3 regions of the Nanhaiella sioensis genome follow, and region 3 is predicted to be linked to each of the others. Evidence: riboswitches for the same ligand, from Rfam matches in the RefSeq annotation. Region 3 holds a riboswitch; each other region holds the start of a gene.
The links. Region 3 has a riboswitch for S-adenosylmethionine ahead of V1503_RS13070 (methionine ABC transporter ATP-binding protein). Riboswitches for the same ligand answer to the same signal wherever they lie in the genome.

Region 1 (10,574 bases), 1.4 Mb from region 3:
TTATTCACATCCACAACTTGTGCATGTTTATTATTAACTGCTAGAAGAGTGTTTTCTATTTTATCTTTTGAAAATGTTTTAGTGTCCTTTGTGTTATTATCTAACCATACTAATTTCAAATGATCTTTCGTCATCGCTTGAATTCCATAATATGTCTTCGGTTTGAAGTTACGAATTTCTTCTTCTCTTTTTGAAATTATTGCAATTGTTGGTGTTTGCACTCTTCCACAAGACAACTGTGCATTGAATTTTGTCGTTAATGCACGTGTTGCGTTAATACCCACATACCAATCAGCTTCAGCGCGAGCTACAGCAGATGCATATAGATTTTCATAATCTTTTCCATTCCTTAATTTACGAAAGCCCTCTGTAATCGCCTTATCTGTAACAGATGATATCCAAAGGCGCTTGATTGGTTTATTCATACGTACTTTTTCAAGAATCCACCTAGCTACAAGCTCACCCTCTCGGCCAGCATCTGTGGCAATAACTACTTCCTTTACATCTTTCCTATTTAATTGTGCCTTTACAGTATTAAATTGCTTACTCGTTTTTTTAATAACTACGAGCTTTGCCTTGTTAGGAAGCATTGGTAAATCTTCTAACTTCCATGACTTATATTTCACGTCATATGCTTCTGGATCAGCTAATGTGACTAAATGACCTAGTGCCCATGTGACGATATATTTATCTCCTTCGAAAAATCCATTTCCCTTTTTCTGACATTTTAATACTCTTGCTATATCTCTACCTACTGAAGGCTTTTCAGCTAATACTACAGTCTTACTCATCAAAAAATCCTCTCTTTGTTTGCTACCTTTTAGTTTAACATATTTGCTATGAGCATTTCTCTGTGAGGTTACCGCCATACGATACAAAATATAGCTAATAATTGTACAATCATTTCCAAACATTCAATCACAGTATTTATATACATTACTAGTTTAACAGAGCACACAGGCTATCCATTACATCGCATTAAGCAACTTACACTTTCAAAAGAAGCTATAACGAGTAAGCCCCTTTACCTTAAGCACTTGGCTATAAGTAAAGGGGCAAATACAATTAATCTTAGTGAATTATGCTGACGAAATGCCTAATTGTTTAATTTCTTTTAGCCACACTTGTCTTTTGTCATCTGTCGATTGGCTAATAGGTCCGATTGTTGTAATCTTAACGGGATTAATTCCGCAAAACTTAAGCGTGCTCCTTTTCATGGCATTATGTCCCGGCTTCCCATAAACTATATTGTAATACCATTTTGGTGAGTCCATTGTCACAATTAACCTCGCAGACCTACCTTTTAATAGTTTTTCAGGAAGCGGACCTTCAGTATATTTAAAAGCAAATCCCGGTGAAAAAACCCGGTCTACAAATCCTTTTAATAATGCAGGCATCGTTCCCCACCATGTTGGATACGTAAATACGATATGATCCGACCATTTTATGAATTCCTGAGCCCTCTGTAAATCTTGCTCAAACTCCATTGTTTGACCATACCCTTTAAGAATTGGATTAAATTTCAACTCAGCAAGAGATAGTTCTCTAACTTCGTTATCACCTTCTAATGCACCATCTTTATAGGCTTTCCCTAACGCTGAACAGAAACTATTACCATTAGGGTGTCCATTAATAATTAATATGCCCTTCAAAATTAAGCCCTCCCACTACGAATTATTCACACTTTTTCTAGCTGTTCCCGTATGGATTGTTGCTATTCGTAAGATCTAAACACGTATACATGTAACATTCAGGGCAGTTTTTCGTCTATAAAACATTGACTGCTGAGTCATACGACATCTTTATCTTCTAGCTTAGGAACTATATCAACACAGTTTACGTAAAGAGCCTTTTAAAAAATCTTCATATAAAAACTCATCTAACATTTATCTACGTTTGTCTTCGTTCAATAAAATTAATTCCTACGCCCATCATCAACACACCCATCAAACATAAAATACTTATTGGAAAGATAAAATCACTCATTGAATAATCATATATAACTGCTCCCTTTAAGAGCTCCATTCCATAAGTAAGAGGTAAAACCTTCGAGATTGCTAATAAAACTTCAGATGTAACGATTTCAATTGGCCAATAGGCCCCGCTAATCATCGCCATACTTACAGAAATAATTGGGATTAATGCATTAAAATGCTGAATATTTTTTACAAACCCTGTTAACATCACTGATAAAGCTACGATGGAAAAAACGTAAGGCACAAGGAGCAATAGTACTTTCCAAAACGCTCCATTAAAATCTATATTTGTTAAGTACCGAAAAACGAGAAATACGATGACGACTTGGAAATAACCTGCTAAAAATGTATACATCAGATTACCAACATACATCTCCCATTTACGAACAGGTGACAAGATCATTCGATCCCAAACCCCGTCTTTTTTCTCTTCTAGAATAGTTGATACATTAATGGCAATCGTAAATATTACAAAGAAAAGGGCACTTCCAAACAAACCTTGCACATTTGCATCATATAAGAAGGCATCACTTGAATGAAAATATTCTTTATTAATCGTAAAAACTTGATTATTTTCTAATGAGTTAAATGCTTCTACTATAGGCTCAGTGCTGAACTCCTGTTGTTCAGCTTCTACTATTAGAGCCTGTTTTTGCATATGATTAATATACTTTTGCTGTATATATTGCTTAATGACCATTTGGTTTTCTGTGTTTGCAGCAATAATGAGATCGAAACCTCGCTCTCTAAGAATCACTCCTGCCTCTGCTTTTCCTTCTGCCACTGTTTCATTTAGTTCTTCTTTGCTCATTAAATTAAAACTAAAAGCATCAGAGCTTTTAAGCTCATTTATAAACTCAGTCGTTGCTTGCTCTGACAAGTCACTATAAACAGGTACGCTAATTGATTGTTCAGAGCCCTTACTTATAAACATTGCAATGAGCATACAAACAGCTGTCATAATAATATATGCCCATGGTTTTCGCATTAACAACCGGAATTTTGTCTTTAATATCGTAATCATAAAGCACCTCTCCTTTTAGGAAAGCTCGCAATTGAACATAATAGAAGCACAATTCCTATTGAAAATAAAGTGAGCAACGATGGGATTACATCTGTTAGAGAATATCCTTGTAATATCTTCAAATAAGCTGTCATACCTGCTCCATTAGGTGTGATTTTAGAGATAAATGCCATAGACTCAGGCATTTGTGATATAGGCATCATGCTCCCACCTAAAAAAGCGATAACTGGAATGCCCACTGAAGAGAAAAAGGTAGATATTTCTGCTGATTTAAAGCGATAATTTAATGATGTCATAAGCACAGCAAGACCACCTGTCGTAAAACATATTGACAATGTAACAGCTATGAATGCTCCTAATGAATTCCACGTTACTTGATAAACAAAGGCGACGACACCATATAATATACATAACTGAAGAAATGCTAGTATAACAGCCGAACAAAATATACTTGTAAAATAGACCCACCTAGATACGTTTGCTAACATGATACGATCAAAGACGAGAGACTCTTTTTCAACATGGGCATATGACCCTATTGTTGTTGCGATATACAGAACGAACATGACACTCATACCTATTGCATAATAGCCGAGAGAAGTAACCGGCTCCCGTTTTGTCACAGTTTCTGTGTTGATCTCCATATCACTTGGGTTGGCAAATACTTGTTCTGTTATCACACCTTGTTTTCCCAAAATAACAAATGTGGAAAGCTGATTTTGAAAAAACATGATTACGTCTTCAACAATTTTTGATGTTATATCTTTTCCTTCATTTACATAAAAGTTTAGCTCAGGTACGTTATCTACATTAAAAAACATTGAATTCAATATGTCATACGTAAAGTTTTCTGGTGTTTCAATGATCACAGCATATGTGTCATCACTTTTTAGCTGTTCAATCTCGTTCTCATCAAATTCTTCAAGTGATAAAAAGGATGAAAGTTCCTCATTTTTAAATATTTCATTTTTTATGATGTCAATTGGTGACAGTTCACTTGCAACAGCTGTAATGACTTCTTTTTGCTCATCTGGCAATTGCTTTTCTTCTAAATCATTAATAAAACGATCGACCTCATCCTGTTCACTTCCAATTTCAATAAGCGCCACTTTAGCGTCGATTTCAAGATGATCACCATCCATCACACCGCTTAATGCAAAACCTAAAATCGTGATTAAAATTAGCGGCATCCCAAGTAACAACAGCAATTCCGGGCGGTTTCTTAGAAATAGTAACAATTGTTTTTTGAGTAAATACCAAAACATAATCATCACCTCAATTTCTTAATGCTCTTCCTGTTAAATGAAGAAAAACATCCTCTAATGTAGGTACTTTTACTTCAACCGAAGTGATCGTCGTATCCGTTTCTTCAGCGAGTTTAAACAATTCGCTAAATAAATTCACTTCCTTAGCTACAATAATTGTAACTAATTGATTTTCGGTGGATAATTTATTAATAAGAGGATGATTCTTGAGTGAATAAATAAAGTCATCCTTCAATCTCTCAACTTTTATTTCTAACGTTTTTTCATTTGATAAAATATTTTTGATTTCATCTTTAGTACCAGAAGCAATAATTCTCCCTTGGTCCATAATATAAATTCGATCGCAAATAAATTCGACCTCCTCCATATAGTGACTCGTATATAAAACAGTCATTTGCTTCTCTTGATTTAAATGTTTAACAGTCTGTAAGATATAATTTCTAGATTGTGGATCAATTCCTACCGTAGGTTCATCCATGATGATAATTTCTGGTTCATGTAAAAGGGCTACACCGATATTTAAACGACGCTTCATTCCACCTGAAAAATTTTTTACTAATTCCTTTTTCTTCTCTTCAAGTCCAATAATTTGAAGAACTTCTTCAACTTGTTTTTTAAGCTTTGATCCTTTTAATCTATGAACACTGCCAAAGAATTCAAGATTTTCTTTCGCGGTCAAATCAGGATATAATGCAATGTCTTGAGGGACAACTCCAAGTATTTCTCTAAGCGACTGCGGATTTTTTAACACACTAGTATTGTTTAAGCGCACATCACCACTCGTAGGTGCTATGAGTGTAGAAATCATCGAAATCGCAGTAGATTTGCCTGCTCCATTTGGCCCGAGCAGACCAATTGTTTCTCCTCGCTCTAAAAACATATTTGCTCCATCCACAGCGACGATTTGTTTGAATTTCTTCTTCAACTCTACAACTTCTAACAATATTATCGCCTCCTCTTTCTAACTAACTATTTATATCGTACAGTCTTTCATTGACATTTCACACTGTCTGACGTCACCAATTTGAATGATAAACATGACCTTAGTCACATGATTATTCAAATGCGCTAATTTTACGCCTTACTGTCCATACTCGTACGTTTTCTGTCCAATTCTCTACTTTTTCTATCCGTACCCTTGTATTTACTATCCAATTCACTACTTTTACTGTCCGAAGTCAAACTGTATGAAAAAAAGAGCCTCTGCGGCTCCCAACCTACGCACTATGCTTTAATCACGTTAGATCATTGTTTTCTCGCAATCCTAAATGCATTATCAAGCTTCGAAGAAACAATGTTAGGATAGTAATCCATCGCTTGTTTTGAAGATAATTTAAAATAAGCGCCACTTGATCACCCACAACCTGTTGGGTGATCACGATTAATTCTTTGCCAATACCTCTTTGTTAAAATGGTGCTGACACAGCTAAATCTGATAAGTAACAACAATAATAGTGTGCAATGCCCACAAGCTCATCTCCATCCCAAGCACTCTACAACAATGTTAGAATGTGAAAACCCCTTCTCAATTCTTTCAAGGTCATCATATGGTCGCTATATACCAGAACTTTGGAATACATGTGCAATGTCTTGCCGACTTAATGGTATATTAATCTATAATTAATCACCGTACTTTTCTCATTTTTATCTGCTTAGGTAATATCATTTTTCACAGCAAAGATGGCGAGTTGTGTGCGATCCCGTAAATCAAGCTTCTGTAGTATTTGCGTAATATGATTTTTTACAGTGCCTATCGACAAGTGCAATTCCTCAGAAATTTCCTTATTTGTTTTTCCTTCGCCTACTAACTTTGTTACAGCAAGCTCACGGTTTGTTAATGGAATGTCTATTTTTTCCCGATGTCTATCTGTCAACAAACGAGGCATCACTTTTGCAGCTACTTCGTCATGTATAGTCATACCTCCGTTTAAGCTACTATGTATTGCACTAACGAGTTTCGCTGGCTCTGCTGTTTTTAGCATAAAACCATTGGCACCATCTTTAAGTGCTTGCATTGCATATTCATCATCGTTAAACGTCGTTAATATTAATATTTTCACTTGTGGCCATCGCTGTTTAATTTGGCGAGTAGCTTCAAGACCATTCATATGGGGCATTCTTATATCCATTACAACAACGTCAGCCATATGCTTCTCCAATTGTTCAATTGCCTCATGGCCATTTCCAGCTTGAGCCACTACTTGAAATTGGTCTTCTTGTTCAATCATCATGGCAAGTCCCTGCCTAACAATTGCTTGGTCTTCTACTACAATAATGTTATACATATTTATATAACCTCCTTTGCATATACAGGAAATGATCCTTTAACTACAAAATGAGACTCTGTTTGATTGAAGTTTATATCCCCATTTAGCTCTTCAACACGTTTCTGCATGTTACTTAGTCCAAATCCAATAGTAAAAGATTCGGTTTTAAAAATCTTATTCGTCACTTCAAAATAAAGATCTCCAACAGCTGATTTACCAATAGTTACAAATACTTCACGAGATTGTGCATGTCGCATCGCATTTGTTAGTGCCTCTTGTATAACTCTATATAAAGTAACACTTTGTTGATTGGACAAGCTCACAGATAAAGCTCCTTGCTTCGTCGTAAAATGCACGAGTATATGACTCTCTGATTCTAACTTTCTAATTAATTGAAGCACTGACGACAGACCTGCAAATTCTTCATCTTTAAGTGTTTTAACCGCATGCCTCGTTTCTTCTAAACTTTCACGAACAAGCTCCCTCAAAATTCCATATTCCTGTCGTTTTTCTTTCATCGAAAGCATTTCGATTTGCATGAGCAATGCTGTTAATTTATGACCAACAGAATCATGAATCTCACGAGCAATTCCTGTTCTTTCTTCTAATCGAGCTGCCCGTTCATTTCGTAAACTAATACGTTTTAGATTTCGATATTCACCTAAAAGCTCTTCATACATGTCTTGTTTATAATTGGTCTCCGTCATTTTTTTATTTAACAAAATGCTCAAATAATAAAAAAATATGAGTATAACAACCAATTCAACATTTATAGCATTAGTAAAAATCACCAGCATACCCATTAAACCTGCACTAACGGCTGAAAATAGTTGATAATGCTTTTGTGATAGTAGTGAAATAGCATCTATCGTTATATACAAAAATAGTAATTTACTAAAGGTATTTTCGTCTTGAATAAACAAAACACTCGAAACAAACAACATACAAAGAAGCAGAGAATAGAATATTAGCTTTTTTTTAACAATAGGAATGAAAAAGAAACAGACGAACGACAAAGCACAAACCAAAATGGATATGTACCACCTTGTTGAATAAGATACTTCTACATAGAGAAACCCTCCCCACAAAGCTGAAAAAGTAGTCAACCTTATTAAAAAGGTTTTCATATATAACACACCACCTGCATACAATTTACCTAATTATTTTCTGTATTCTTTATCCTTGTTGAACACGTTATATATTGATCATACCATTTTTTAACTTATAAAAAAATTCTAAAAATATCTTGCAAAACAGTCAAATCTATTGTAAATTTATATGCAATCAATATTTAATACATTAACTCATTCAACTTAAAATCATTAAATCAGGTGGTAAATATAGCCCACCTGATCGAAAGCTCCTTCTTTTAGAGGTAGGAGTCTTAAAAACTAAGATAAATAAACAATTCATCTTATCAAGAGAGGTGGAGGGACTGGCCCTTTGAAACCTCAGCAACCAGCCGAATTTATGGTCAGGTGCTAAATCCAGCAAGCGAAATGTATATACTTTTCGCTTGGAAGATAAGGAGAGCTGATGATTAAACTCAAAGCCTTCTTATCAGAAGGCTTTTTTTATTTCTCTTTTATGGATTTAAAAGTCCTTAACGTTCTAAAACTACCACAAAACTTTACTACTTTAAACAAGTATAGAAAACCAAATGAAATGAGGAGGAATTTATATGACAAGAATAAATATCGAAACAGCATGTGCCCAGATTGGAAACAGAAGTGAAAATGTTACTGGGACGGTCAATCCACCTGTCTATTTGTCTACAGCCTATCGTCACACAGGTATAGGCGAATCTACAGGGTATGATTACATTCGAACGGGTAATCCAACACGACAAATTGTCGAACAGGCAATAACACAACTTGAGGAAGGTGATCAAGGCTTTGCTTGTAGTTCAGGTATGGCTGCGATTCAAACAGTATTAGCTCTCTTTGAGCAGGGTGATGAACTGATCGTTACACATGATTTATACGGAGGAACATATCGGCTATTTGAAGAATCTTTTCGAAAAAATGGGTTTACTTTTCACTATGCTGATTTTAGTGACATAAATGCTGTAGAAGGGTTAATAAACAGCAATACGAAAGCTTTATTTATAGAAACTCCAACAAATCCACTTATGCAAGAGGTTGATTTAAAAATTGCAGCAGAGCTTGCAAAGAAAAATGATTTATTATTAATCGTGGACAATACATTTTATACTCCACTGTTACAAAAACCTATAACTCAAGGGGCAGACATTGTCATCCATAGTGCGACAAAATACTTGGGGGGCCACAACGATGTGCTAGCAGGGTTAATTGTTTCAAAAGGAGAGGAGCTATCTGCTCAACTCGGTAATTACCATAACGCAATTGGTGCTGTATTATCACCTTTTGATTCATGGTTACTCATCCGTGGAATGAAAACTCTTCATTTACGTCTAAAACAGCATGAAGAAAATGCAAAAAAAATCGCTTCATTTTTGCAAACGCATGAAGATATTGTAGAAATCTATTATCCACAGCGTGGTGGCATGTTGTCGTTTAAAATTCGAGAAGAAAAGTGGGTTAATCCATTTTTACAAAACTTACGCCTAATCACTTTTGCTGAAAGTCTTGGTGGCGTTGAAAGCTTCATCACCTATCCAACTACACAAACACATGCAGATATACCTGAAGAAATAAGAGTTGCAAACGGAATTTGCAATCGCTTATTAAGATTTTCAATAGGTATCGAGAATGCTGATGATCTCATAGATGACCTTATATCAGCATTAAAAGCTGCTAAGGAAGGAGTAAACACCTATGTCTAATTCATTTTCTGATCAAACTAAGCTACTTCATAATAAGCATAAAGTAGATCCTCATACAGGAGCAGTAAGTGTTGCAATTCAGCATGCATCAACATTTCATCAAGATGATTTAGAGAATTTTTCAAAATATGACTATAGTCGTTCTGGTAATCCTACCCGTGAAGCTTTAGAAGAGACGATAGCAGAATTAGAAAATGGTGTGAGAGGCTTTGCTTTTTCCTCTGGTATGGCAGCCATATCAAGTGCTTTTATGCTGTTATCAAAAGGAGATCATGTCCTCATAAGTGAGGATGTGTACGGTGGAACATTTCGGGTTGTAACGGAGGTACTAACCAAATTCGGCATCGATCACACATTTGTTGACATGACGAACTTACAGGACGTTAAAAACTCTATTCAAACAAATACGAAGGTAATATATATTGAGACACCGTCAAACCCTTTACTTAAAGTGACTAATATTAGAGCTATTGTCACACTAGCTAAAAAGCAAGGTTGTCTCACATTTTTAGACAATACGTTTATGACTCCAATTTTACAGCGACCATTGGATTTAGGTATAGATATCGTTTTGCATAGTGCAACAAAGTTCATATCAGGACATAGTGATGTCATCGCGGGGCTAGCCGTTGTCAAAGATGAGCAGTTAGCCACCCAACTTGCCTTTATTCAAAATGCATTCGGTGCAGTCCTTGGGGTCCAAGATGCTTGGCTCGTCTTACGAGGCATAAAAACATTGCACGTCCGCATGACACAATCTTCACAAAGCGCATTACAGCTTGCGCAATTTTTACAACAACACCCCAAAGTTGAGGAGGTTTACTACCCAGGTTTAACTGACCATGAAGGATATACCCTTCAACAAGAGCAGTCTACTAGCCCAGGTGCTGTATTATCTTTTAAATTAAAGAATGTTGAAAGTGTACGTATTCTTTCAAAATATATAAAAATACCAGTATTCGCTGTCAGCCTAGGTGCTGTTGAATCCATTTTATCTTATCCGGCAAAAATGTCGCATGCAGCTATGCCTGCTCAAGAAAGAAATAAAAGAGGAATCACTGACGGGCTTTTGCGACTATCTGTTGGTCTTGAAAATCCTCTTGATCTTATAGCAGATTTCTCACAAGCATTAGATCAACTTCCAACACAGCAGCCAGAGTATAAGGTGAGCCTATGAAACTACTAGAACGTTTAAAAAATGACATTTTAATTGCTGACGGTGCGATGGGGACCCTC
Region 2 (10,574 bases), 180 kb from region 3:
AAAAATGCCACGAACACTAGATATATACATCCTAAAATCCTAGAAGAAAAAACAAAAATCAATGTCAAAACAGCCAGCGGCAAAAATTTAACTCTCCTATATTTCGCTTAGTATGAATTATTTTCTTTCATTTATAAAGGAATTTTTTATGAGAGTAGAGAATTAGTTTGTAAAATTCTGAAAAATCAGGAGGGTTACTTGTGGACTACCGTGAACATGAGGTACTAAAATTCATTAACGAAAATTTTCCTAACCTAGAACTTGAAATTCAGAACTTGTCTTTGTTTCCTTTTGGCAAACGAATAATAGATATTAATGGCTATGAGATATTCGTATACTACTGTCCTTTTGCTGATAGTGTTAAAACGATATTTCCTAATGTGGCAGAAGTTAAGAGTCCATCTTAGTTATTACCTATAAAAAATATTGTCATTCATAGTAAGGGCATATCTCACATACAGAATATGTTGTATGTGGGATATGCCCCAGTTATTTATTAAGGTAATTTTCGTATATTTTGTAGCTATTATCATGAAAATAGAACAGCAATAATGATTCCTTAATATGAAAAGCAACAATCAATGCAAAAAATTCCTTTATTAATTACTTCGAGATAATGCTTGTTCTTTTAACACTTCTGCTTTATCAGTACGTTCCCACGTAAGATCAACATCAGTGCGTCCAAAATGACCATATGCTGCTGTTTGCTTATAAATTGGACGTCGTAAGTCAAGCATATTTATAATCCCTGCTGGACGTAAATCAAAATTATTACGAATGAGGTCAACTAACACTTCATCAGCAACCTTACCTGTTTCGAATGTATTAACTGAAATGGATACAGGCTGTGCAACGCCGATTGCATACGCTAACTGAACTTCCAACTTATCAGCTAAGCCTGCTGCCACCAAATTCTTCGCAACATAACGTGCAGCATATGCAGCTGATCGATCAACTTTTGTAGGATCCTTACCAGAGAATGCTCCCCCACCGTGACGGGCATATCCTCCATACGTATCAACAATTATTTTGCGCCCTGTTAATCCAGCGTCTCCTTGTGGGCCACCTATTACAAATCGACCTGTCGGATTTATAAAGTATTTTGTATCAGCATCAATCAATTCTTTAGGAACAACATGGTTTATAACATGCTCCTTAATATTTCGTTGAATTTGTTCTAATGTAATCTCAGGGTGATGTTGAGTAGAAATTACAATCGTATCTATGCGAACAGGTTTATCATTTTCATCATACTCAACAGTTACTTGGGTCTTACCATCAGGTCGTAAGTATGGAAGAATTTCTTCTTTTCTTACCTTTGTTAAGCGTTGTGCTAATTTATGAGCTAATGAGATTGGTAACGGCATTAATTCTTTTGTTTCATTACAAGCATATCCGAACATTAAGCCCTGGTCACCAGCTCCTATCGCATCTATCTCTTCATCTGTCATTGACCCTTCACGAGCTTCAAGTGCTTGATCGACACCCATTGCAATGTCAGGAGACTGCTCATCAATAGATGTTAATACCGCACAGGTTTCTGAATCAAAACCATATTTTGCACGTGTGTAGCCAATGCTGCGTACAGTTTCACGTACGATCTTAGGAATATCAACATACGTCGATGTAGTAATTTCCCCAGCAACCAAGGCCATCCCTGTTGTCACGGTCGTTTCGCATGCAACACGAGCGTTAGGGTCATTTGTTAAGATAGCATCAAGAATGGAATCTGATATTTGGTCACAAATTTTATCAGGGTGACCTTCAGTTACAGATTCAGAAGTAAATAAGTGACGTTTTTTTGTCATAGCTTTTTCCTCCTTTATGAAGCAACCACTTCATATAGTTATATTTTGAAACGGAACTCATTCCCATATTACTTTCCAAAATTTCGAATTTTTTACTGGAAATAAATAAAACCTCTCCTACAAATCATGAGGAAAGGTTTGAGATACTCGATTCACGCCTTTCACTCTTATCGTTCAAGACAAGTGCCTTGCACCAGGTTAGCACCTTATCACATTAAGAACAAAGCAGATTATTTTCTCATAATCTGAAAATATAGTGATGGTTGCTGGGCTTCATAGGGCCTGTCCCTCCACCAGCTCGGGATAAGAGAGTATCCGTTCAACACAATATATTAACGTAGTAAACCGTTACATGTCAACATAGTTAAGAGCTGAATTGTTCATTAAATTTTCGTTATGTATCTTTTACAAAGAATGGTACGATTATGTTGAATCCAGTATAAAATTATTATAAATAGTATAGACTATTTGAGTTAATGTGTTATACTATTTTTAAGTTATGAATTGTTAACGACATTATTAAAACGTAAAGGAAGGTTTTGATCATGAATTCTGTTAGTGTATCATGCGAATTATCAAGTTTACTAGCTCGTAAAAATACATTACACAATTTATCCGTCCCTACTCTCGTTGAAAGTGTGTTAAATAGAAAAGAAGGCACTTTAACTTCTTCAGGTGCCATACTATCTACAACAGGAAAATATACTGGACGATCACCTAAAGATAAATATATTGTAGATGAACCATCTACAAAAGGTAAAATAGATTGGGGAACAGTAAATCAGCCTATTTCACAGGAATCTTTTAACAATCTCTATAATAAAGTACTCGATTATTTAGCTAACAAAGATGAAATTTATGTATTTAATGGGTTCGCAGGTGCTGATAAAAAATACCAACTTCCTATTCAAGTGATTAATGAATATGCATGGCACAATTTATTTGCACATCAGCTATTTATTCGTCCTACTGAGGAGGAATTACAATCGCATATCGCTGACTTCACTGTCATTTCTGCACCAAATTTTAAAGCAGATCCTGCAATTGATGGAACGAGATCGGAAACATTTATTATTATTTCATTTGAAAAGCGCACAGTACTTATTGGTGGAACAGAGTATGCAGGTGAGATGAAAAAATCCATATTTTCTGTTATGAACTATGTTCTCCCTGAAAAAGAGATTTTATCCATGCATTGTTCAGCCAATATTGGTCAAGAAGGAGATGTCGCTTTATTCTTCGGGTTGTCAGGAACGGGTAAAACAACCCTTTCAGCTGATGCCAACAGACGATTAATAGGGGACGATGAACATGGATGGTCAGCAAATGGAGTGTTTAATATAGAGGGTGGCTGTTACGCCAAGTGTATAAACTTATCCCGAGAGAAAGAACCACAAATTTACGATGCGATTCGATTCGGTTCAGTACTAGAAAATGTCATCGTTGATGATTGCTCAAGAAACCCTGATTATGACAATTCTTGTCTTACAGAAAACACTCGAGCTGCTTACCCTATACAGGCAATCGATAATATCATTTTTCCTAGCATTGCAAGTCATCCTAATACGATCATTTTTTTAACAGCTGATGCCTTCGGTGTTTTACCTCCTATTAGTAAACTATCGAAGGAACAAGCAATGTACCATTTTCTAAGTGGATATACGAGTAAGCTTGCTGGAACAGAACGAGGAATCACTTCTCCACAAGCTACATTTTCAACTTGCTTTGGTTCACCATTCTTACCATTGCCAGCAACTAGGTATGCAAAAATGTTAGGTGATAAGATTGATGAACATGGTGCTCAAGTATATCTTGTGAATACAGGCTGGACTGGTGGAGAATATGGTGTAGGTAACCGAATGAAGCTTGAATTTACTCGTTCAATGGTACGTTCTGCTTTAGAAGGAGAATTAACCAACGTTGAAACAATAAAAGAAGGTATATTTGGTTTAGAAATACCATTACATGTTCCCGGTGTACCTGATGATGTACTACAGCCAATAAAAACATGGGCAAACCAGCAAGAATACGTTGATAAAGCAACTGAACTAGCAGCAAAATTCCAGGAAAACTTCAAAAAGTTTAATAATATTGATGAGAAGATAGGACAATTAGGTGGACCTCCATTAACAGCTAACTAATTACTTACTACTCTAATTACACTTTCATCATGCACGATACTTAGAATAATGATAACAATAAAGGGTCTGACCCCATCAATTGAAATGGGTCTGACCCTTTTACTCTTTACTAAGGTTAGTATTATTTTAATCATTCGACTAGGATTGCTGTATTCTTACTGTTATATGTTGTACAACAACCTCAAAATGCAAAACAGCTTTGTTTTTGCTCGATATAGTATCTCCATTCCTTAGTTTGTTGAATGTAAAGAAATCAGCCGGTAAGTGATCACAGTTTTATTATTTGCTAATTCCACCTTATCAATTACCCCTTCTCCACTTATATCTCCCCCTATAGTTCTTTTTACCTCTAATGGGATGTCGAGTGGATATAGACGGTAACCTGTTTTTTCAAGAGTGAAAATATTTTCTCCTAACCTTTTTTCTTTTCCCTTCGTAACAATCATTGTATTTAATTCAAGAGGCATACCCATTTTAAACGCTCCTTTAACATAGTTATCCTTTTATGACTATTTTATCATGGTGTTTATTGATTTTTCATCCACTCAGTAAGTCTTTTTACAATTTTTCTATTTTCAGCAGGAGGAAAGTAATGAGTATATTCGTCAAAATACCATGTAGTTACGCTTTTATTAAGCTCTTTCAGTCTATTTTCAAGTCTATATGCATGTTGAATGGTCACATTGCTATCGTTTTTACCGTGGATAATTAAAATTGGTGCATGTATTTGTTCTAGCATAAAAAGAGGTGTACGAATTTTGTATCTATCTGGATATTTATTAGGCGTTCCTCCAATAACTCTTTTCAGCATACGTCGTAAATCAATTCTTTCGTTATATGTAAGCGTCATATCAGAAACACCACCCCAAGTGACAACTGATTTTACATTGTGTTCTATAATCCCTGTGAAAAGCGCCATGACACCTCCTCGTGAAAAACCAAAAACGTGAATCCTATCTTCATGAACGCTTTCAAGCTGTTCTAGTACTCGATAACTTGCAACGGCATCGTGCCGATCATTTCCAGCAAAGTCCTCATTACCTTCTCCACCTTGATTTCCACGGTAAAAGGGCGCCATGACTACAAAACCTTCTGAAGCAAATTGGACGATGCGTCCAACTCGAACTTTACCAACATTTTTTATTCCACCTCTTAAATATAAAAAACCATCATACTTACCAACGTTTTTCGGTTCAGCTAATAATCCCTTCACTTTCAAACCTTTACTTAAATATGTTAATTCATATAAATGGATATTTGGATTAGGCGAAGGTAGCCGTTGTCTTTCAATAATATGTCCATCTCTACATTCCAAGCTGATCTCCTCCTTCTACTTAAGAATATAGCATGGCAGAGTATTTATGTTGTTTATGCTGCGATACCCACAATGAATTAATAAAGCAACAATTGTTACTAATTCTGTACAGTTAGGTAGACTTTGAGAAGCAAGATTATAACAAGAGGAAGGTTGTAGAACAATTTATCTCTTAGGCCCGAAAAACAACAATCCCTGGGTAAACAATCAAAATAAGTAACTAAAGTTATTATTAGCTTCTATGTTAAATTCTCTACATACTATTTTCACATGTCAACAACTACATTCAAACAGTGTAAGTATTGAAGTGACATTCATAGGCGTTCACCTTTTCGAATGGTGCTTCATAAACTATCTTAGCTTAGAAAAGTATATAGGAGGAACTGGCGATGAAGAAAAAAATAAGCTTTATATTTCTTGTAGCATTTCTAATCTTCATACCATTGTCTGGGTGTAATGAACAACAAATACAAAAATTACGTGTTGCTGAAGTAACCCATTCAATATTTTATGCTCCACAGTATGTCGCATTTTCTGAAGGGTTCTTTGAAAAGGAAGGGCTGGAGGTAGAGTTGACAACGACATGGGGCGGCGATAAAACGATGACTACTTTACTATCTGACGGTGCCGATATTGCATTAGTTGGCTCAGAAACGACAATATACGTCCATGCTCAAGATGCTAATGATCCAGTAATAAATTTTGCTCAACTAACTCAAACGGATGGGACTTTTTTAGTTTCACGCAAAAACATCGATAACTTTTCCTGGGATCAACTGAAAGGAAGTACTTTCCTCGGTCAACGCAAAGGTGGCATGCCTCAAATGGTTGGAGAGTTCGTGTTGAAGAAACAAGGTATTGATCCACACAAAGATTTAGATTTAATTCAAAATATTGAATTTGCTAACATTGCAAGCGCATTTGCAGCCGGAACAGGAGATTATGTGCAGCTTTTTGAACCAACAGCAAGTATATTTGAACAAGAAGGAACAGGATATATTATTGCATCATTTGGCAAGGAGTCTGGATATGTCCCATATACTACTTTTATGGCAAAAAACAGCTTTATGGAAGAGAATAGTGAAGCAATAGAAAAATTTACTCGAGCGATATATCAAGCACAACAATGGGTTGACTCTCATGATGCAGCAGAAATTGCTCAATCAATTCATAGCTTTTTTGAGGATACATCAATAGAATTAATTGAAACAGTAGTTGATCGATACAAAAGTCAAGGCTCATATGCAACCAATCCAATCTTAGATGCAACTGAATGGAATAACCTTCAGGACATAATGGACGAAGCTGGTGAACTACCTTTACGAGTAGATCATGAAACATTAGTCAACACTGATATTGCCGAAAAGGTGATGTCCAAATAAGAGGTGATGATTCATGAGTTTTTTATTAATCAACAATATTCATCACACATACTTTTCTAAATCATCAGCAACCACCGCACTCGAGAATATTAACCTAGCAATTAACGAAGGGGAATTTATTTCATTTATTGGACCAAGTGGCTGTGGGAAGACAACGCTACTTTCCATTATTGCTGGACTTTTACAGCCTACTAAAGGTGATGTTCTTCTAAAAGACACAAAAGTGACAGCAGCTGCCCACACTATCGGCTACATGCTCCAGCAAGATTATTTATTTCCTTGGAGAACGATTGAAGAAAATATTTTATTAGGATTAAAACTCAATCATAAGTTATGTGACAGAACAAAAGAGAAAGCTATTCAACTATTACAAGAAATCGGATTAGAGGGAACCGAAAAGCTGTACCCAAGGCAGCTCTCTGGGGGGATGCGTCAAAGAGCAGCGCTAGTGAGAACTTTAGTTACTGACCCACAAATTTTTTTACTAGATGAACCTTTTTCTGCACTTGACTTTCAAACGAAACTTAAATTAGAAGATCTCGTATCAAACACTTTAAAGGAATACAAAAAAACTACCCTACTTGTAACACATGATATTGGAGAAGCAATTGCAATGAGTGACCGCATTATATTACTGAATGCAAATCCAGGTAGAATATCCGAAACATTCGTTATTCCAAACACATTAAGTAAACTACCTCCATTTAATGCAAGGCAACACCCCATATATGCTGATCTTTTCCAGAAGGTTTGGAAGGAGTTGGATAAACTTGACATCTCAAACAAAATATAGCGACCTTCATGCCCAATACTTGTATCAGCTAAAAAAAGAAAAACGCGTAGTAAGAATTTATCAACTGCTCATTTTTATTGTATTTTTTTCAAGTTGGGAAATAGCTAGCTACTTTAAGTTGATAGATCCACTATTATTCAGTTCTCCTTCAAAAATCACAAAATTATTAATTGAAAAAGTAGCAGATGGCACGCTATTTGTTCATATAGGTGTCACATTATTCGAAACCGTGCTTGGCTTTATTTTAGGCACCTTATTAGGAACCATCTTGGCTGCACTCTTATGGTGGTCACCACGCCTTTCCAACATACTAGACCCTTACCTTGTTATTTTAAATGCGATGCCAAAGGTTGCACTAGGACCTATATTAATCGTTGCCTTAGGACCTGGATTTACTTCCATTATCGCTATGGGAACTATCATATCAGTAATTATTACAACGATTGTTGTTTATACCTCTTTTAAAGAGTTAGATCCAAATTATTTAAAAGTATTACACTCATTTGGAGCTTCCAAAAGACAATCATTTTTTGAAGCAGTACTTCCTTCTTCATTTCCAACGATTATTTCGACACTTAAAGTCAATGTAGGACTTTCATGGGTTGGTGTAATCGTAGGGGAATTTTTAGTATCTGGTAAAGGACTTGGGTACATGATTATTTATGGTTTTCAAGTATTTAACTTCACACTCGTTCTCCTAAGTTTATTAATTATTGCAGTTTTTGCTACAATTATGTACCATGGCGTTGAATACCTAGAAAGAAAACTGATCAAAGATGTTTAAATGGAGCTAAAGGGTAAAAGAAATGTGCAACAGCCTTCCTAATCGAAAGCTAAAGACATTTAAAGCTCGCACAAGGACCTGAAGATATATAGACCTTGTTGCGAGCTTATTGGTTATTCATTCATTAATTCTCTTATTCGTTTAAGACTATTTTGTAGTACCCCATCCTTCATGATAAAGCTATAAGAATCATTATAAGCAATATTATCAGGGAGATGATCGAGTAACACAGGCCCCTTTGTTTCGTAGTATGTTGGTTGTTCCTCAATTGAATTGATATTTGCAAAATAGATATTTTTTATAATCTTCTTCTCTTTTCCCATCACCATATATTGACCGATATACTGAAGATCAATAATGTTACCACCTGTTTCCTCCTTCACTTCACGAATTGCCGCTTGTTCTGGGGTTTCTCCTTCTTCGACATTACCTCCAGGAAATTCTAGACCTCGTGTAGCATGATTTGTTACAAGCCATTGTTTGTAAAACCTACATATGACCCATACATGCTTAGGAGATAAAGAAAATGGATGATTGTCAAATGAGAGGAAAACATCATTAAAATAATAGTCCTTAAATTGTATTTCCATTGCACTTCTCCGCTCCAACTGTTTAATTATAAAAATATTAACATAATTTATTAAATTTATCATGACTAGTAAGATTTGTAAATTTTTATTTTCAATTAAAAGTACACTTGTTATAATACATATTGAGGAACGAATCAAACAAATCTCACAGATTTATCTACTAATATATATTAAAAATAAGGTTTGTGAAACTTCCTTTATGTTAAATCGTATACATAGTATACACTTTATGAGGAGGAACGATATTGAAAAAGCTAATAACTACTATGTTTGCTGTATCTTTTATATTACTACTCGCAGCTTGTTCTTCATCAGATGCTGATGTAAATGATTTGTTTAACAAATCAATGGAAGCTGCTAAAGATCTAAATAGTTTTTCAGTTGATATGGTAATGGATCAAACAATTGAAGTGGGAACAGAGAGTATGCCCCAAAACATGGAAATTTATTTAGATATGGTGCAAGAACCACTAACGATGTATCAACAGATGTCTATATCTATGGGCGATATGATGAATATAGATACAGAATCATATTTTACTGATGAAGGATTTTTCATGTATGATTCAATGAGTAACATGTGGCAAAAACTTCCTAGTGAGCAATTTGAAAACATTATGCAAATGGCTGATAATCAACAATCACCTATCAATTCTCTGAAGCAAATGGAAAAGTTTGTTGATGATTTTGAACTTATCGAAGAAGATAGCCAATACATTTTTAAACTTTCTTCTACAGATGAAAAAATGAAAGATTTAATTACTTCAATGATTCCACAGGATCAACTTGCTGGTGCTGGAATGGCAGACGATATAGACCAATTAATGGAGAATATGACTATCTCAACGTTAGAATATGAGATAACTATTGATAAAGAGACTTACTATCCAAAAAATATTTCAATGATTATGGACTCAACGATGACAATGGAGGGAGAGACTGTCGGATTCTACCAAGAAATGACAGGTGAATACTCTAACTTTAATGAAGTCAATGAAATTTCTGTTCCTGATGAAGTTATAAACACAGCAACTGAAAGTCCTTTTTAATCATATTGAGGTCACTCATAATTAAGAGAATTAAGAGTGACCTTTCTCCATAAAGTGTTCCAAGGCACCTTCACCTCTTCTACTTTGATTAGGCTCTTTTCGTTAACTTTGTTACTATTTTTTTCTAAAACTGGGCAGTATGATGGTCTTATGAAAACTCGATAATTTTAGTAGTAGAAAAGATGACACGAACGCTAGGAACGAAAATCAACAATTAATCGAAAACAGTCTTTAATATAGAAAAAATTAAACAATTTTATAGAAAGAACCTATCTTAAAATTTGTCGTTCCAAACCCACCTATTGTAACTACAAATTTCAGTGCACTTCTCCTCAGCTTTACTCACGACATAAAAAAGTAATACATTTTATGTTTTTTCATTGAAAAATACATCATGTAACAGTCCTTGCTCTTCAATAAATTCTCTAGTTTTTTTATCCCCTAATTGGTAAATTAATTGAAGTATTTTTTCGAGGGTTTCATCATAGGCGTCATTTTGTTTATCATCATGATATTGAATATACGGGATGTGTGCCCTGAAAAAATTTTGCCATTCTGTTGAATAATTTTGGTCAAAATATTCACGTAATGTTGTAATTTCTTCGTCTGTTGCAAATACTTTATAATTCCAAGGAGATGCTGTACTTAATCTAGAAATTTCCCCACTTCCTAAAGAGATATAATAAGCTTCCTTCTCTTTACTCATAATTAT
Region 3 (10,574 bases):
CTTATAACAAATGAAAAGTATTAGCAACCATTTAACACCATAGCTATACTTTTTAAATAAAAAAGTTTAAAAAGTATTTTCTTTCATTATATGTAGAAAAGTAAAGATTGTCTTCGACATATATTGTTTGCATAAAAAACAAAAAACATCCAAAATACACATCAAACTCATTATACGATAATAAGAAGAAAAAACCAGTGAAATCACTGGTTTTTCTTCTTATTTCTTATTCCGAAACAGGGACAACTGCTCCTTCAAATTCTTCAATAATATAATTTTGGATTTCTTCTGAGCGCAAAGCGTTAACTAATTCGACAATTTCCTTATTTTTTTCATCACCACTACGCACAGCAATAATATTTACATAAGGAGAATCAGCGCCTTCAATTGCTATAGCATCATCTAACGGATTTAATCCAGCATCAATCGCATAGTTTGTATTGATTAAAATAGCATCACCTTCGTCATTATTATAAAACTCAGGTAATAAAGCAGCGTCGATTTCAGCTTCAAATTCCAGATTTTTTGGATTTTCTACAATATCATCAAGTGTTGCTGCTACTTTTTCAACATCATCTGCTAACTTAATTAAGCCCTGTGATTCTAGCATTGTTAAAATGCGCCCATGATCAGCCACTGAATTACTCATAATAATTACAGCGCCTTCTGGTAATTCATCTAAGCTGCTATATTTTTGTGAATATACTCCGATTGGTTCAATATGAACGCCACCCGCATTCACGAAATCATAGCCTACATCCGCCATTTGCGATTCTAAATATGGTATATGTTGAAAATAGTTAGCATCAAGGTCACCACTATCTAAATCTTCATTCGGTAAAATATAATCTTGATATGTTTCTATAACTAAATCAATTCCCTTGTCAGCTAATATCGGTTGTACTTGTTCTAAAATCTCCGCATGCGGTACATTCGAAGCTCCAACTACTAATGGCTTGTTCTCCTCTGAAGCTTGATTAGTTTGACTCTTTTCTGATGAACTTTCTTTTTTACTCGTTCCACATGCTGCCAAAGCAAAAACTACGAGTAATGTACTTACGATTGCAAATATTTTTTTCATGATGATCTTCTCCTATCTTTTGTCTATTTTTGATGTTATAAAATCTCCAATGTATTGGAGGATAAACACTATAATAAGAATAAAAATGGTTGCTACAACAACAACATCGGTATGACGGCGAGAAAAACCTTCTAAATAAGCCAAATTCCCAAGCCCCCCCGCACCGATAATTCCAGCCATAGCAGTATAACCAACTAGAGCAATTGCTGTCACTGTAATTCCTGATATGAGTGCAGGAAGTGCTTCAGGTAGCAGCACCTTGAAAACGATTGTTCTTGTTTTCGCCCCCATAGACCGTGCCGCCTCAATAACACCTTTATCAATCTCTCGCAATGCAATTTCTACCATTCTTGCGTAGAAAGGTGCTGCTCCAATTACGAGAGCAGGTAAAGCGGCATTTGCTCCTCTAATTGTCCCAAGCATGAATTTTGTTAACGGAATTAATAAAATGATTAAAATAATGAATGGTATAGAACGAAAAATGTTTACAAAACTACTGATGATTGTATTAATCAGCTTATGTTCCAATAGGTTGTCCTTCGATGTTAAAAAAAGTAAGAGCCCTAAAATAACACCAAAAACAAATGTTGCAATCACCGATGTAACAGTCATATATAACGTTTCAAATGTTGCTTCCCACATTTTTTCCCAATTAACGTTTACAAATAGTTGACTAACCATGCTGTATCACCTCCACTGTCACATGTTTTTCCTTTATATATGTGATCGAGCGGTTTATCTCTTCATCGGTTCCTGTCATATGAATAAACAATGTGCCATATGCACCGTGTTGTGTATGTGAGATCTTTCCTTGTATAATATTAATACCAATATTAAACTGGCGGATTAATTCTGCTATTAAAGGTTGTTCAGCATCATCCCCAACAAACAATAGCTTAATTACTTTACCTTCAGGGTAGCTTTCTAAAATATGCTCAATTGTTTCTGTCGCTTCTTCTGGTTCTGTAATTTGCTTAACAAACTGCTGAGTAATAGAAGCTTTCGGTTGCTGAAACACCGATAACACTTCACCTTGTTCAACAATGCTGCCATCTTCCATTACAGCTACACGGTGACATATTTTACGAATCACATGCATTTCATGAGTGATTAACACAATTGTGAGACCTAGCTTTTTATTAATATCCACAAGCAGTTCAAGAATTGAGTCTGTTGTTTGTGGATCAAGTGCTGAGGTTGCTTCATCACATAATAATACTTTCGGACGATTTGCTAAAGCACGAGCTATTCCAACTCGCTGCTTTTGGCCACCACTTAGTTGTGAAGGATACGCATTTTCTCTTCCCTCCAACCCTACTAGCTTGATTAGCTCATCAACCCTTTTCAACCGTTCTTTTTTACGAATACCAGCAATTTCTAATGGAAATGATATATTCTCCCTTACAGTTCTTGACCAAAGCAAATTAAAATGCTGAAAAATCATACTAATTTCTTGTCGTGATTTACGTAACTCACCCCCTTTAATAGAGGTCATATCATAATTATTGATCGTAATTGTTCCTTCTGTTGTTGCTTCAAGCTGGTTTAACAAACGAATGAGTGTACTTTTCCCTGCGCCACTGTAACCAATAATGCCAAATATTTCACCCTTGCCAATATTCACATTGACATTATCTACAGCAACTACTTCTCCTTCTTGAGATTGATATACTTTTTTTACCCCAGATAGCTTTATCAAAAGGCTCACCTACTTCCTTAATCATATTATTCATATAAATTTAGTGCGTTTTATGTTACAAACTAAACGATCTGCCAAATTTAGCTCTTCTAGCAGCTAGATAGTCGTTTTATCCATTATCATTGTTTTATCAAAGGCTCTTTTCGTAAAATTTGTTTCTATCGTTAACAATTCAGCAACTATAGTTGTTGTTGATTTTCAAAAGATTAGATGGCATGAACTATAGTTGTATATTTGTACTTCTTCATACAAACTACAACAATCATTATGAAAACAGCATGTGTAAAAGATAAGATATTACGAATACCAAATGAATACATGTTTATATTTTTGTACGAACAGCAACATTTAATGCGTAATCAACCTAATAGAAAAGCTTAGCAACAAAATTAAAAAGCCTTTCCGCACATATGAGCAGAAAGGCTTAATTATATTCCTTTCTCTCATCTATCAAAGCATACGCTTCGTGTGAATTGGCACCATTTCAACTTCACCGTTGATGGTTGCCGGGCTTCATAGGGCACATCCCTCCACCTCTCTTGATAAGAGTATATATCAATGTTTAATTTATTCATTTTTAAAATTACATTTCAAAATTAATCTCTTTTAAAAAGTATAGTTGTGATTCTATCACGCTCATTTATATGTGTCAATGAATATCTTTATGGAATTTACATACAAAACAAATATCAATTCACCCTAATTATTTACTTTGAGTTAGTCCTGTAGCTGTCTCTATTGCTTGCTCTAAGTCTTCTAATAGGTCGTCAATATTCTCAATTCCAACTGACAATCTTATCAAATCTTCTGTTACACCTGAAGATTTTAAGCCCTCGGTACTTAATTGTTGATGTGTTGTACTTGCTGGATGGATAATCAAGCTTTTAGCATCACCTACGTTTGCTACATGCGACCATAGCTTCACATGATTAATTACTTTAGCGCCTGCTTCTCTCCCTCCTTTAATGCCGAACACAACGATGGACCCACTACCTTTTGGTAAATATTTTTTAGCAAGTTCTTTTGCAGGATGATCTTTATGGTCGGGATACAAAACCCACTCTACAGCAGGGTGTTTCGCTAAATATTCAACGACTTTCCTGGCATTATTAATATGTTCTTTCATCCGTACATGTAATGTTTCTAGTCCAAGGTTAAATTGATAAGCATTAAATGGACTTAATGAAGCACCTAAATCCCTTAATAATTGCACCCTAGCTTTGACGATAAATGCACTTTCTCCAAGTGCTTCTGCGTATATAAGATTATTGTAGCTTGGGTCAGGGGCTATAAAGTCTGGGAACTTCTCAGAATTCCAATTGAATTTGCCACCATCAACGATTATTCCCCCTAAAGTCGTACCATTTCCTAAAAGCCACTTTGTAGCAGAATGAATGACAATATCAGCACCATAGTCAATCGGTCTACACAGATAAGGAGTAGCAAATGTATTATCAATGATTAGCGGAATTCCAGCTTCGTGAGCAATTGAAGCAACCTTCTCAATATCCAATACGTGTAAGCTTGGATTACCAATTGTTTCAGCAAATATCGCTTTTGTTTTAGAAGAAATGGCCTTTGCAAAATTTTCAGGTTGGGAAGGGTCAACGAAGTGAGTTGTTATACCATATTTCGGCAATGTGTTAGCTAATAAATTATACGTTCCACCATATAAAGTAGATGCTGCAACAATTTCATCATCTACTCCTGCTAGATTAAGAATCGCAGTCGTTATAGCAGCCATTCCACTTGATAATGCTAATCCACCAATTCCACCTTCAAGTAATGCCACTCTTTCCTCCAAAACAGTTACAGTAGGGTTGTGTATCCGTGAGTAAATATATCCTTCTTCTTGGAGTGAGAATAAATTAGCTGCATGGCTCGTATCCTTGAATCTAAATGCATTTGATTGATAAATTGGTACTGCTCTTGCACCTGTCACTGGATCAGCTTCTAATCCTCCATGGACACTCAAAGTTTCTAAACGATAATCTTTCTCATTACGCATTTTTTTCTTCCCCTTCTCCTTTAATATTTAAAGCAAATAAAGATTCTAGTAAAAGAATGTATCTGAATTTCCCTTGGCAAATGATACTTTGTCGACTTATCAATTTTTGTAACTTTTCTTTACCAGATAACAATTCGTAAAACTGCTGGGGTTCAGCACCTAATGAAATGTCTGCAGGACTTTGTTGCCGATTGCTCAACTCCAATCCCCTTGCTGTTAACACAACTTGAACTTTCTCTTTATTACTTTCAAAATTAACAATGATTGCTTGGTTAGGTAGGAGTAGGTTTAAGTGTGAATTTTGAACGAACCTATTATTAAACTCGTTAAGAAATAAACTAAGTTCCATACATTCAGTTACGATAAACATATGACTAGCTGTTCTACATGTGTATAGGAGTACTTCACCAATTCATACAACCTAGTACAACAAACAAGTAATATATTTTCGGTAACTTCTCTCCCCCCCTCGTTCCTTAGAATTATAAGAAAGTGTGCAAATGTTTAGACCATCTTCTACAAGCGTCGGAACCATCCCATATAAAGGAGACTATTCAATTTAGTTAACGTGTTTATTATCTAAATTGAATAGGCTCTTTAGCTGGACAGCCAAAAGAGTAAAGGACTTTTATATCCTCTATTAACTGAACTTTAGGTCACTTTTGCTCTTCTAGGTACGTGAAACAACTCGTAACGCTAAACATCCTGTAAAGCTTAAGGTCAACAAAATATTTTTATTATTTTAAAATTTTCGATATTTCAAGGCAAACTCCTTCAAGAAATTAAAAGTAATGCCGAGCTACCTCTTTCTGAGCGCTCACTCCCTTGATGAGATTCAGGTTTTCCACAACTGAATTTGTTTTTGTTGAAATTACTGGAGGAGTATGGAAGCTGACCTAGATAAAAGGACTCTATCATCCCTCACAAGGAATAGAGCCACCTAATCTGAAGCGAGTTTTTCCATCGTATGATTGGATAAATGGCCTCGAGGAGAATGGCTCTAAAGTCTGGAAATAAGATATAGTTTTTTAATAGAGAACAAATGTTAATCTAGGTCCTTTAAGTGCTTATATAATACGTCTACGGATTGAAAAGCATAGATACGCTTAATGACCATATTATTTTTAAATATGAGCAAGCACGGTACACTTTGAATTTCGTACCGTTCTGCCATGTCAGGAACATAGTTAACATCCACTTTACCAAACTCTATTGAAGGTACAATTTCTTTTACAACGCCAAGCATTCGTTCTGCTAATTGACAAGTTCCACAAAGTGGCGTATAGAAATATACTCCCTTTAAACCTGAAGCTTGTAAAACCTTGTTTATTTGGTCTGTCCATTGCTGCATAATGCTTAAACTCCTTATAAGTATTGTCTTTTCACTATAAAATTTGCACGGAATAAAACTGCTGCAATATGTTTTAACGGAGCAGCTGCAACTTCACGATACACTTTATCAATATAAATATGTTGCGCTTCAGGAAACTCTCTTTTAAATTGCTGACGGAGCTTGTTACCAGCTTCATCAGCATCAACAAGAACAAATACATCTTGATGAAATGTTGAATCAATAATTTCGTCCAATTTAGTCACACTTAGCGTCCCATTTGTACAAATGATTTCTATTGGTTCATTTAAAACGTTTTCGACTTGCTGTTTATCAGTTTTCCCTTCAACAATAATGACTTTATTAATCTCAATAATCGCCATCGACATCACCCTCGTTGAACAATTCATGAACTTAATAACTAATTTCACATTAGTAGTTTATGTTATTCAAACTACGAATCTACACGCAATATCTTCTCTTCTAAAACAGATAAGTGATACAAATTTCAAATAACGTTTATGAATTTTTGCACAGTCTCTTTTCATAACTTCGTTGCAATTTTGATGAGTATTATGATAGCTCAAAAATTGTAAATATAGAAAGATGTCACGATTGTTAGATGTATACGTTCTCATTATCTTAACAATGCTAAAACAGCCAGCATCATCGCCATATTGTCTATGAAAAAACAGTGGAGCTGTTACCCCACTGTTTCAAATATCGACCTTAATTTTGGTGAAGATAACTTAATCTTCCTTTGTCATTTCCTCATATTGTTCAGCTGACATTAAGCTTTCAACTTCACTCATATCAGCAGGCTTGATTACAACCATCCAAGCTTTTTCATATGGAGATTCATTTACGAATTCAGGCGTATCGTTTAAGTCTTCGTTAACTTCTAATACTTTGCCACTAATTGGAGCATATAATTCAGATACTGTTTTCACAGATTCAACACTACCAAATGGTTCATTGATTTCTAGTTCATCACCCGGTTCTGGTAATTCAACGAAAACAATATCTCCAAGTTCTGATTGAGCAAAATGAGTAATTCCTATGCGGACTTGATCTCCTTCAATACGTACCCACTCATGTTCTTCAGAATAACGCAATTCCTTCGGTGTATTCATTTCAACAATCCCTCCAACATTTATAATCATTTTATATATATTAAAAGATGACCGTTTTAACAGTACCTTCTAATTTCAATGACTACCCCCAAGTGTCTTCAAATTGCTTTTCATTAAACCCTACCGTCACAACACTGCCATTCGTTACGATGGGACGCTTGAGTAACATGCCATCACTTGCTAGAATATCTAATAAATCAGCCTCTGAAGCAGCTTTGACCTTATCCTTTAATCCAAGCTCACGATACTTTTTCCCACTCGTATTAAAGAACTTTTTAAGTTCTAATCCACTTTTATGATATAATTCTTCGATTTTTTCTCTCGAAGGGGGATTATCAACAATATGTAATTCTTCATAAGAAACATGATGTTCATCTAACCATTTTTTTGCTTTACGACATGTTCCACATTTCGGATACCAATAAAAAGATACCATATAATTCCACCACCCAACGACTTTTTTTGAGGGTTTGCAAACGAGAAACTTGGTCAAAATTCCCCTCTTCAAATGAATATTATCATATTTTTAATTAAATGCATAATCAAGAATTCACTTGTTATAACCTTCTCAGTTTTATTCGTCTTTTATTTTGTTATTCCTGCAATTCTTCTTGAGAAAAATATTCTTAATTTCGTAAGTAACTAGGCCCTATTGGACAGTACTAGTAACCTTTCATAATAAGACTCTTTGCTTAAAATAGCTCTTGTTACGAAAAGCAGCAATCAACGCGAAAACACCCTTTAAGTAGGCTCTTTTCGTAGGCTTTGTTGCCATAATTACGATTTAAACGATGTATATCATTATCTCAGACACCAGGTGTATGTTTCTTCGTATGTAAATATAGTGGTTTAAAAAAAGCTCCCATGATACAGGAGCTTTTTTCAAGTAAAGGCCAATATTTCGGTGTTGTTAAACTGTATAGCGTTCTGCTTCAATTAGTACTGCTGCAGCTTCACGCTTTTTAGCAATTACGTTAATCGGAGTATAACGAGTGAACTTGCGTAGTGATGATAACATCATGCGAAGTGTATCACCTTGCTCTGTTGCAACAAGTGTTTCTTTTGCATGTGCTTCGATTTCGTTAAATGCTTCTTGGCAATAAATTTGTGTATATAAAAGTTTTTGGTTGTTTTTCTCTAGCCCAGTTTTGTTGATTGCTTTTTCTGTACGTAAGACAGCTGATTCCATGGCATATAAGTTGTTGACAATATCTGCAATATTTATTAAAATTTCTTGTTCTTTTTCAAGCTTTGGACCAAACTTTTGTGCAGCTAAACCAGCTACCATGATACCTATTTTCTTCGCATTTTTCACTAAATATTTTTCTTGTTCTAGTGGCTCATCACCAACCTCTTCAGGCATCATCATCATTAACTCTTCCTGTAAAGCTTGTGCTTTTTGTAATAGTGGAAGCTCGCCTTTCATTGCTTTACGTAAAAATGTGCCTGGTACAAGTAAGCGATTGATTTCATTTGTTCCTTCGAAAATACGATTAATACGAGAATCTCTGTATGCTCTTTCTACTTCATATTCAGCCATGAAGCCATATCCACCATGAATTTGAACGGCTTCGTCAGCAATATAGTCGAGTGTTTCAGAGCCCATCACCTTCCCAAGAGAACATTCAATCGCATATTCAGCAACTGCTTTCCCTACTTCTTTGCCGTCTTTAACTTGTTCTGGTGTAAGAGCACCCATACGGTCTTCAAATAAACCAACTGTTCTATAGACAGAGCTTTCAGAAGCATATAATCTCGATGCCATCGTACCGAATTTTTCTTGAGTTAAAGAGAATTTAGATATTGGTGTTTTGAACTGTTGACGTTGGTTAGCATATTGAAGTGCTACTTCTAACCCGCGTTTTGCTCCTCCTGTTGTCCCTACTCCTAGCTTGTAACGACCAATGTTTAAAATATTGAAAGCAATAACATGACCTTTACCCGCTTCACCTAGAAGGTTTTCTTTTGGTACATGTACATCTTCTAAAATGAGCGTACGAGTTGAAGAGCATTTGATACCCATTTTCTTTTCTTCAGGACCAGTAGACACTCCATCAAAGTCACGTTCAACAATAAATGTAGAGAAATGTTCACCATCGATTTTTGCGTATACGACGAATACGTCAGCGAAACCAGCATTTGTAATCCACTGCTTTTCCCCATTTAACACATAATGTGTTCCTTCTGCATTAAGTTTTGCAGTTGTTTTTGCGCCTAATGCATCTGAACCACTACCTGGCTCAGTTAAGGCATAAGCAGCGATCTTTTCACCTACCGCTAGTCCAGGTAAATACTTCTTCTTTTGTTCTTCACTACCAAATAATACAATCGGTAATGAACCGATTCCAACATGAGCACCAAACGTAATTGAAAAGCCGCCTGATCTTGACATCTTTTCCGTAATAAGTGCTGAACTAATTTTATCTAGATCAAGCCCACCATACTCTTCAGGAACATCCGCCCCTAATAAACCTAGCTCCCCCATCTGTTTTAATAGCTTAACTGAACGGTCAAATTCATGGTTTTCAATATGATCAAGCTGTGGCACAACCTCATTAACAACAAAATCTTCTGTTGTTTTACCTATCATAATTTGTTCATCTGTATAATCCTCTGGTGTAAATACAGCATCTGAACTAATATCTTCAACTAAAAAGCTGCCACCCTTTACTAATTGTTTAGTTGTATCTGACATTTTAATTTCCTCCTATAAAATAATGTGTTGTTATTTATTCTATTGCAGTGCTAGTCATTCCCCTGTGACTAACACTGCTTTATGATTCCGACCAAATACCCCCTATTTGTTCCGAACACTCTATACTAATTCAAATACCCCAGCAGCACCCATTCCGCCACCAATACACATCGTTACAATCCCAAATTGTTCGTTACGGCGTTTCATTTCATGAATAAGAGATAACGTAAGTTTAGCTCCAGTACAACCAAGTGGATGCCCTAATGCAATTGCCCCACCATTCACGTTAACCTTTTCTTCATCTAAACCTAATTCACGAATAACTTGAATTGATTGTGAAGCAAACGCCTCATTTAATTCGAATAAGCCAATATCAGCTAATTCTAACCTAGCTAATTTTAATGCTTTAGGAACAGCTACAACCGGTCCAACTCCCATGATTTCTGGCGGTACTCCACCGACTGCAAATGAACGGAATTTAGCCATCGGCTTCAAGCCAGATGAATCAGCTTTTTCTCTATCCATCACCATCACCGCAGCTGCACCGTCACTCGTTTGCGAAGCATTACCAGCTGTTACAGATCCTGTGACAGAAAATGCTGGTCTAAGTTTCGCTAATCCTTCAACA

Region 1: it holds a riboswitch for S-adenosylmethionine, as region 3 does, so the genes downstream of both, V1503_RS06660 (methionine biosynthesis PLP-dependent protein) here and V1503_RS13070 (methionine ABC transporter ATP-binding protein) in region 3, are expected to answer to the same signal.
Region 2: it holds a riboswitch for S-adenosylmethionine, as region 3 does, so the genes downstream of both, metK (methionine adenosyltransferase) here and V1503_RS13070 (methionine ABC transporter ATP-binding protein) in region 3, are expected to answer to the same signal.

What each region holds. Positions count from the first base shown of each region.
Region 1 covers NZ_JBKAEG010000001.1:1,424,038-1,434,611, forward strand. The annotation lists gene V1503_RS06625 (DNA topoisomerase III) at 1-791, opposite strand, end outside; gene V1503_RS06630 (NAD(P)H-dependent oxidoreductase) at 1,080-1,655, opposite strand; gene V1503_RS06635 (ABC transporter permease) at 1,891-3,000, opposite strand; gene V1503_RS06640 (ABC transporter permease) at 2,997-4,265, opposite strand; gene V1503_RS06645 (ABC transporter ATP-binding protein) at 4,276-5,208, opposite strand; gene V1503_RS06650 (response regulator transcription factor) at 5,918-6,550, opposite strand; gene V1503_RS06655 (sensor histidine kinase) at 6,553-7,659, opposite strand; SAM riboswitch class I at 7,944-8,062, shown strand; gene V1503_RS06660 (methionine biosynthesis PLP-dependent protein) at 8,214-9,338, shown strand; gene metC (cystathionine beta-lyase) at 9,331-10,515, shown strand; gene V1503_RS06670 (bifunctional homocysteine S-methyltransferase/methylenetetrahydrofolate reductase) at 10,512-10,574, shown strand, end outside.
Region 2 covers NZ_JBKAEG010000001.1:3,008,921-3,019,494, reverse strand. The annotation lists gene V1503_RS14040 (hypothetical protein) at 201-407, shown strand; gene metK (methionine adenosyltransferase) at 600-1,808, opposite strand; SAM riboswitch class I at 1,973-2,118, opposite strand; gene pckA (phosphoenolpyruvate carboxykinase (ATP)) at 2,354-3,949, shown strand; gene V1503_RS14025 (DUF2584 domain-containing protein) at 4,180-4,422, opposite strand; gene V1503_RS14020 (alpha/beta hydrolase family protein) at 4,476-5,264, opposite strand; gene V1503_RS14015 (ABC transporter substrate-binding protein) at 5,654-6,646, shown strand; gene V1503_RS14010 (ABC transporter ATP-binding protein) at 6,660-7,439, shown strand; gene V1503_RS14005 (ABC transporter permease) at 7,417-8,223, shown strand; gene ytkD (RNA deprotection pyrophosphohydrolase) at 8,337-8,813, opposite strand; gene V1503_RS13995 (DUF6612 family protein) at 9,059-9,862, shown strand; gene V1503_RS13990 (hydrolase) at 10,230-10,568, opposite strand.
Region 3 covers NZ_JBKAEG010000001.1:2,830,627-2,841,200, reverse strand. The annotation lists gene V1503_RS13080 (MetQ/NlpA family ABC transporter substrate-binding protein) at 227-1,081, opposite strand; gene V1503_RS13075 (methionine ABC transporter permease) at 1,094-1,762, opposite strand; gene V1503_RS13070 (methionine ABC transporter ATP-binding protein) at 1,755-2,780, opposite strand; SAM riboswitch class I at 3,221-3,329, opposite strand; gene V1503_RS13065 (O-acetylhomoserine aminocarboxypropyltransferase/cysteine synthase family protein) at 3,484-4,788, opposite strand; gene V1503_RS13060 (SCP2 sterol-binding domain-containing protein) at 4,781-5,137, opposite strand; gene V1503_RS13055 (thioredoxin family protein) at 5,834-6,139, opposite strand; gene V1503_RS13050 (toprim domain-containing protein) at 6,154-6,501, opposite strand; gene gcvH (glycine cleavage system protein GcvH) at 6,868-7,251, opposite strand; gene V1503_RS13040 (arsenate reductase family protein) at 7,334-7,687, opposite strand; gene V1503_RS13035 (acyl-CoA dehydrogenase FadE) at 8,162-9,946, opposite strand; gene V1503_RS13030 (acetyl-CoA C-acetyltransferase) at 10,067-10,574, opposite strand, start outside.